DNA from 2 places in the Thermoanaerobacter sp. X514 genome. Region 1 is predicted to be linked to the other one. Evidence: riboswitches for the same ligand, from Rfam matches in the RefSeq annotation. Region 1 holds a riboswitch; the other holds the start of a gene.
What was found. Region 1 has a riboswitch for thiamine pyrophosphate ahead of thiT (energy-coupled thiamine transporter ThiT). Riboswitches for the same ligand answer to the same signal wherever they lie in the genome.

Region 1 (3,428 bases):
AGCAGGATTATTTAGGGCATGTAAATGGTCATGTGGAGGAAGTATATGGAGGCCATAATATAGTAAAGGCTTTTAATGGAGAGAAAAAGAGCATTGAAAAGTTTGATGTATTAAATAACACTTTGTACGGAGCAGCTTGGAAGTCACAGTTTTTGACAGGTATTATGATGCCACTTATGAATGTAATAGGAAACTTGGGTTATGTGGCGGTTACAGTTTTGGGTAGTTGGTTGGTCATAAAAAATGCAATAGAAGTGGGGGATATTCAGGCGTTTATACAGTACATCCGATCTTTTACACAGCCTATTGCTCAGATTGCAAATATTTCCAATATACTGCAACAAACTGCTGCCTGTGCAGAAAGAGTATTTGAGTTTTTGGAGGAAGAAGAGGAAGTTCCAGATAATCCACAGCCTGTAAAAATTGAAGATATAAAAGGGAATGTGGAGTTTAGAAATGTTCGTTTTGGATATAGACCTGATAAAATGGTGATAAATAACTTTTCTGCTTCTATTAAGGCAGGACAAAAAGTTGCAATTGTCGGTCCTACTGGGGCAGGAAAGACTACTATAGTGAAACTTTTAATGCGCTTTTACGATGTGAATGAAGGAGCTATTTTGATTGACGGGCATGATATAAGAGATTTTACGAGGGAAGATTTGCGTTCACTTTTTGGCATGGTACTTCAAGATACATGGCTTTACAATGGTACTATTATGGACAATATAAGATATGGCCGTCTTGACGCTACTGAGGAGGAAGTTATAAAAGCTGCTAAGGCAGCTTATGTGGATCATTTTGTAAGGACATTGCCAGGGGGCTATAACATGGTATTAAATGAAGAGACCACAAATATTTCTCAAGGGCAAAAGCAGTTACTAACTATAGCAAGAGCTATTTTGAAAGATCCAAAAATTCTCATACTCGATGAGGCTACAAGCTCTGTAGATACCCTTACAGAAATACAAATACAAAAAGCGATGGATTACCTTATGAAAGGACGCACAAGCTTTATAATCGCTCATAGGCTTTCTACAATACGGGATGCTGACTTGATACTTGTCATGAACCATGGAGATATTGTAGAGCAGGGTACCCACGAAGAGCTTCTTAAAAAAGGCGGTTTTTATGCAAGCCTCTATAACAGCCAGTTTGAAAAAGAGGAAGAGATGGCAAGTTGATAGCATTTAATAATTATTATTGACATATGAAACAAAAAGTGATAAAGTAAAAGAGAAAATAAAATAGAGGTTATGTCCGCTGGGGGAGCCTTAACGGCTGAGATGGCATTGATGCCAAACCCTTGGAACCTGATGAGGGTAATGCCTCCGTAGGGAATGCGGCTCAAAAATACCGCATTTCGCGGTATTTTTTTCAGCGAACATAGCCTCCTTGAAAAATGGAGGTGTTTTTGTTTATGTCCTACCTTTTAAGTATTTTTTCTGATTTTGCTCAAATAAAACCAGTGACTTTATCGGTTATATTAGCAATTTTATTGGCAGCTTTTCTTTTATATCTGATGCGAAAAAGTGTCAAATTTGACACAAAAATGCTTGTCTACGGAGCACTTTCAATCGCTATTTCTTTCGTGCTGTCTTATATAAGATTTTATCACTGGCCTCAAGGTGGTTCTATTACACCTGCCAGCATGTTGCCGCTTTTTATCTTTGCCTATTATTATGGACCAGGTCCTGGTGTGATTGTAGGAATGGCGTATGGATTTTTACAACTTATTCAAGACCCATTTATTGTCCAATGGGTGCAAGTACTTCTCGACTATCCTTTGGCCTTCGGTGCTTTAGGACTTGCTGGCTTTTTTAGAAAAAACCTAAGTTTGGGAATTTTAGTCGGTGGATTTGGACGATTTTTCTCTCACTTTTTATCGGGAGTGTTCTTTTTTGCAAGCTATGCACCAGAAGGAATGAGCCCTATAGTTTATTCACTTTTAGTCAATGGAAGCATAATAGGTGTAGAAGTGGCAATATGTTTTGCGGTTTCACTAATTCCTCAAGTTAGAAATGCTATTGAAGAAATTAAAAAGAAAGCAATTGCTTAAAGGGGTATTTCCCCTTTTTATTTTTTGCAGTGGATAGCTGAAATAATGGTATAATATATGGTATAATATTATGTAAGAAAAAATTTAACGCAGAATTAACATTGATACCTGACAAACTTGAGGATATGAAAGAAAGAAGGGAATAATTGATTTATAAAAATTCTGCTGATAGAGTGTGTGAAATTGTGCTGAAAATTTCGATAAAAGCATTAGTGAAATGAGATTGTAGGGAGGGGATTTTGCTGATGCAAATAAAAAGAGTGCTTCTTGACAAAGACAAAAACATTTTTTTCTATATAAACGAAAGGATAAAATGTAATATATTGGACAAAATAATGCCCAAAATAACTCATATAGGCGGTCCTTTTTTTACAATATTTTCTTGCTTGTTTTTAATTTTTTTTGGAAAAAACGATGTAAAAGCCTCTGCTGTAGAAGCTTTAACTGCACTTGTAAGCAGCCATTTGTTTGTTCAACTTTTAAAAAGAAAATATACAAGACCAAGGCCTTATATGGTATTAGCTAATACAAACACTTTTAAACATCTTTTAAAGGATTATTCTTTTCCTTCTGGTCATGCTACTGCCAGTTTTTCACTTGCTATGACTTTTTCAATATTTTTTCCAAGCCTTGCAGTATTCTTTATTTCACTGGCGGTACTTGTGGGACTTTCGAGGATATATATGGGACTGCATTATCCTTCAGATGTATTAATGGGCTCAACGATAGGTATTACTTTTTCTTATCTAACCCATTTTATAGGTACAAAGTTGTTTTTGTAAAAAATTTTTCAAAATAGATTGACAAATTGTAAATAGAAGAATATAATGTAGAAGGACACAAGTTAATACAATCGTTAGGTGAGGCTCCTATACAGATACACGCTGCTGCCCGGAAACATCGAGAGATGCTAACGGGTCAACAAGTATTACCGAATTAAGGTTTTACTTAATGCAGCTGGAGGATGCTCCAAAGCTGTATAGTGCCAAAGCTCAACGAATTGAAATGTCTAAAAACCTCTTTCATTCGTTGAGAGGTTTTTTAATTTGCTAAAAAACGGAGGTGAGAAGAATGGACGGTGGAGGTAGTAGTAAAAGCTACAAAGGTATATGTAATGTGACATTAAAGAAGGATGGGCAAAGTTTGAGGCCACGTCCATTCTTCTCACAGGTGGCTTTTCTATAAATTTTGCTCTTCGTAGGATTGCCCATTTATCCCTTCTTTTGATGTCCTATTACATATACCTCCAAAACAATTCTCAGACTAACTCCATTTAATTCCATCGTCTAAATGCGAAAGTTTTTTACAAAAAAACAAATACTGTAACTGGAAGGTTGCAGTAGACACGGCAGCCTTAGTCTATTATTGTGTT
Region 2 (3,428 bases), 330 kb from region 1:
ATACAACTATAATAATATGAATCTTATTAAAAATCAATAAAAAGAGAGAGCAATTGCTCCCTCACATTTTTTCAAACATATCTTTTGCTACTCCACAGTCCGGACAAACCCAATCATCAGGCAATTCTTCAAAAGGTGTTCCTGGTGCAATTCCTTGAGATGGGTCTCCTTCTTCTGGATCGTATATGTACCCGCATACTGTGCACTGCCACTTTTCCATAAAAATTACCCCCTTGATGTTTTCCTTTATTATAGCAGAAATTAGCAAAGAAAATCAAGGGGGGAATGTAAATAAGGCAAAGGTATTAGCAAGTCATAGCTGAAGTTCCAAGGTACTCACTGACAATTTTCATAGCGCAGAATTTTCCGCACATACTGCAAGTTTTGGCTGTAGATATGTTTTTATTGATGCGATATTTAAAAGCTTTATCAGGGTCTATAGAAAGCTTTATTTGCTCATCCCAGTTTAAGGCTTTTCTAGCTCTAGCCATAGTTAAATCTTTTTCTTTAGCACCTTTTACGCCTTTTGCGATATCTGCAGCATGGGCGGCAATTTTTGCTGCAATAACGCCTTCTTTGACATCTTCTTTGTCTGGAAGTCCGAGATGTTCAGCGGGTGTAACATAGCAAAGGAAATCAGCACCAGAAGCTGCTGCAATTGCTCCTCCGATTGCTGAAGTTATGTGGTCATAACCAGGAGCTATATCAGTCACAATAGGGCCAAGCACATAAAAAGGAGCATTATGACAAAGTTGTTTTTGAAGTTTTACATTTGCTTCAATTTGGTCAATTGGCACATGCCCGGGTCCTTCTACCATCACTTGAACTCCTGCTTTACGAGCCCTTTTGACAAGTTCCCCAAGGATGATGAGCTCTTGAATTTGTGCGCTATCTGTAGCGTCTTCGAGACAACCTGGACGCAGTCCATCTCCTAAGCTTAGAGTTATGTCATATTTTTTAGCAATATCAAGGAGCCTATCAAAATGTTTATACAAAGGATTTTCTTTGTCGTTATGGAGCATCCAAGCAATTGTAAAGGAGCCACCGCGGCTTACTATATCCATCACTCGGCCGTTGTCTTTAAGCTTTTTCAATGATTCAAATGTTAGACCACAGTGGACTGTAATAAAATCAACCCCGTCTTTTGCTTGTTCTTCTATAACTTCAAAAATGAATTCTTCAGGCATAGCTACAATGCTACCGTATTTGGATATAGATTCTACAGCTGCTTGATACATGGGGACAGTGCCTACAGGGACAGGGGAATTTTCAAGTATTTTTCTACGAGATTGGTTAATGTCGCCCCCTGTGCTTAAATCCATTACCGCATCTGCTCCAGCTTTTACAGCAACATTTAATTTTTCAATTTCTTTTTCAATTTCAGGGTATGCATCAGAGGTTCCTATATTGGCATTTACTTTTGTCGATAAACCCCTTCCTATGCCTTTGGGAATGAGGTTTTTGTGGTTGATGTTTGATGGTATTACTATTTCTCCTTTTTTAACTCCTTCTAAAATAAATTCTTCGTCTACTCCTTCATACTCTGCAACTATTCTCATCTCTTTTGTGACAATGCCTGAAAGGGCGTATTCCAATTGTGTCATAATAAAAACCTCCTTAAAAAATAAATAAACCATGGGGATTATAGCCATGGCAGATGACCACATCCCTACGCAGGTACTAACCTAACAGGTTCGATGGGTTAAAAGGCAACACCTTTTTCTCAGCCGGTTACGCCGGCACCCCATGTGGCAAATATTAAATTTTTATAATCGATAGAGTATAAATATTATACAATATTATTATACCACTAAAAAAAATCGGCGTATATTAAAATTTAGAAAAAATTTAAGAAAGAGTACAAAAAAAGTTCTTGACTTTACAGTTTCAAAGTGATAACATAGATTACAACATGCAAAATTGAATATATTACACACAAACCTCTTATCAAGAGTGGTGGAGGGACTGGCCCGATGAAACCCGGCAACCGGCATTTATATGCGTCTGGTGCCAAATCCTGCAGGTTAGATTATTCTAACCTGAGAGATGAGAGGAGTGGCGGATTATTAGGCCCTCTTCTCATTGAGAAGAGGGCCTAAAAATTTATTTGGAGGTGTGACATGAAAATAAAAATCGGATTATTAGGACTTGGAACAGTAGGAACAGGAGTATATAAATTGATAACTTCAAGAGGAGGTCATATGTGGGAGAGTACAGGGTTTTATCCTGAGATAAAGAAGATACTCGTGAAAAATCTCAATAAGCCAAGGAAAGTGAAGGTAGAAGGACTACTTACCCAAAATGCTGAAGAAATTTTGAAAGATAAAGAGATAAAAATAGTTATTGAAGCAATAGGAGGTATTTCTCCAGCTTACGAATATGTGAAGGAAGCCTTGTCTTCAGGGAAGCATGTAATCACTGCAAATAAAGAATTGATGGCTAAACATGGGGAAGATTTAAATGAAACAGCAAAAAAAAATGGAGTGTTTTTAAAATGCGAAGCAAGTGTTGGAGGAGCAATACCTATACTTCATCAAATTGATAGATTAAAAATCACAGATGAAATAGATTTTGTAGGAGGTATAGTAAACGGCACTACTAACTACATTCTTACGCAAATGTCTACTAAAGGAAAAAGTTATGAAGAAGCACTTAAAGAAGCTCAGCAATTAGGTTATGCAGAAGCAAATCCCGATTATGATGTAAAAGGTTTTGATTCACTGTATAAACTGATTATTCTAATGCGCAAAGTATTTAATGTAAATGTGCCGGTAAATTCTATAAGGAGAAGTGGGATTGATGGGATTGCAAGAGAAGATTTAGATTATATCACTGAATGGGGGTATAAATTAAAATTGTTTGCATGGGGAAAAAAGATAGAAAATGGTGTTTTTGCAGGAGTAGAACCCGTTTTGGTTGAGGAAAGCAATATTTTGTCGAGGGTAAACGACGTAAATAATGCTGTTATTCTTAAAGGAGATAGTTTTGGCGAATATGTATTTGTGGGCAAAGGGGCAGGAGAGCTTCCTACTGGAGATGCAGTTGTCGCGGATTTAATTGATATACTGTTAAATTATAATATCAAAGATAATGATGCAGCAAAGCTTCTTCCAGTTCGTCAAGGAAGCTTTACAGATACGTTTTATATAAGACTCAAAATGCATAAAGGAGATATTTTAAATCTACAAAAGATTTTGAATTTCTTTAAAAGAGAAGAAGCTTTAATCTTAGAGTCCTCTTACGAAAATGACACATTTGCTGCTGTAATTAAATTAAAGACAAATATTGATGTATTTGTAGAAAAGCTAAATGACAAAAAAATTGGAGAACTAAAAGCAATTTTTAAAGTGTTACAAGAGGATATAGATGAGTTACAGTTAAAAGAATTTGAAGATTTGGTAGGAGTAATTTAGAAATCAAATATTTAT

Region 2: linked by a shared signal. The riboswitch ahead of thiC (phosphomethylpyrimidine synthase ThiC) and the one ahead of thiT (energy-coupled thiamine transporter ThiT) in region 1 are both predicted to bind thiamine pyrophosphate.

Annotation. Positions count from the first base shown of each region.
Region 1 covers NC_010320.1:659,543-662,970, forward strand. The annotation lists gene TETH514_RS03210 (ABC transporter ATP-binding protein) at 1-1,181, shown strand, start outside; TPP riboswitch at 1,253-1,355, shown strand; gene thiT (energy-coupled thiamine transporter ThiT) at 1,418-2,056, shown strand; gene TETH514_RS03220 (phosphatase PAP2 family protein) at 2,302-2,838, shown strand; M-box (ykoK) riboswitch at 2,902-3,064, shown strand.
Region 2 covers NC_010320.1:993,588-997,015, forward strand. The annotation lists gene rd (rubredoxin) at 62-220, opposite strand; gene thiC (phosphomethylpyrimidine synthase ThiC) at 306-1,604, opposite strand; TPP riboswitch at 1,650-1,757, opposite strand; SAM riboswitch class I at 1,942-2,053, shown strand; gene TETH514_RS04985 (homoserine dehydrogenase) at 2,121-3,413, shown strand.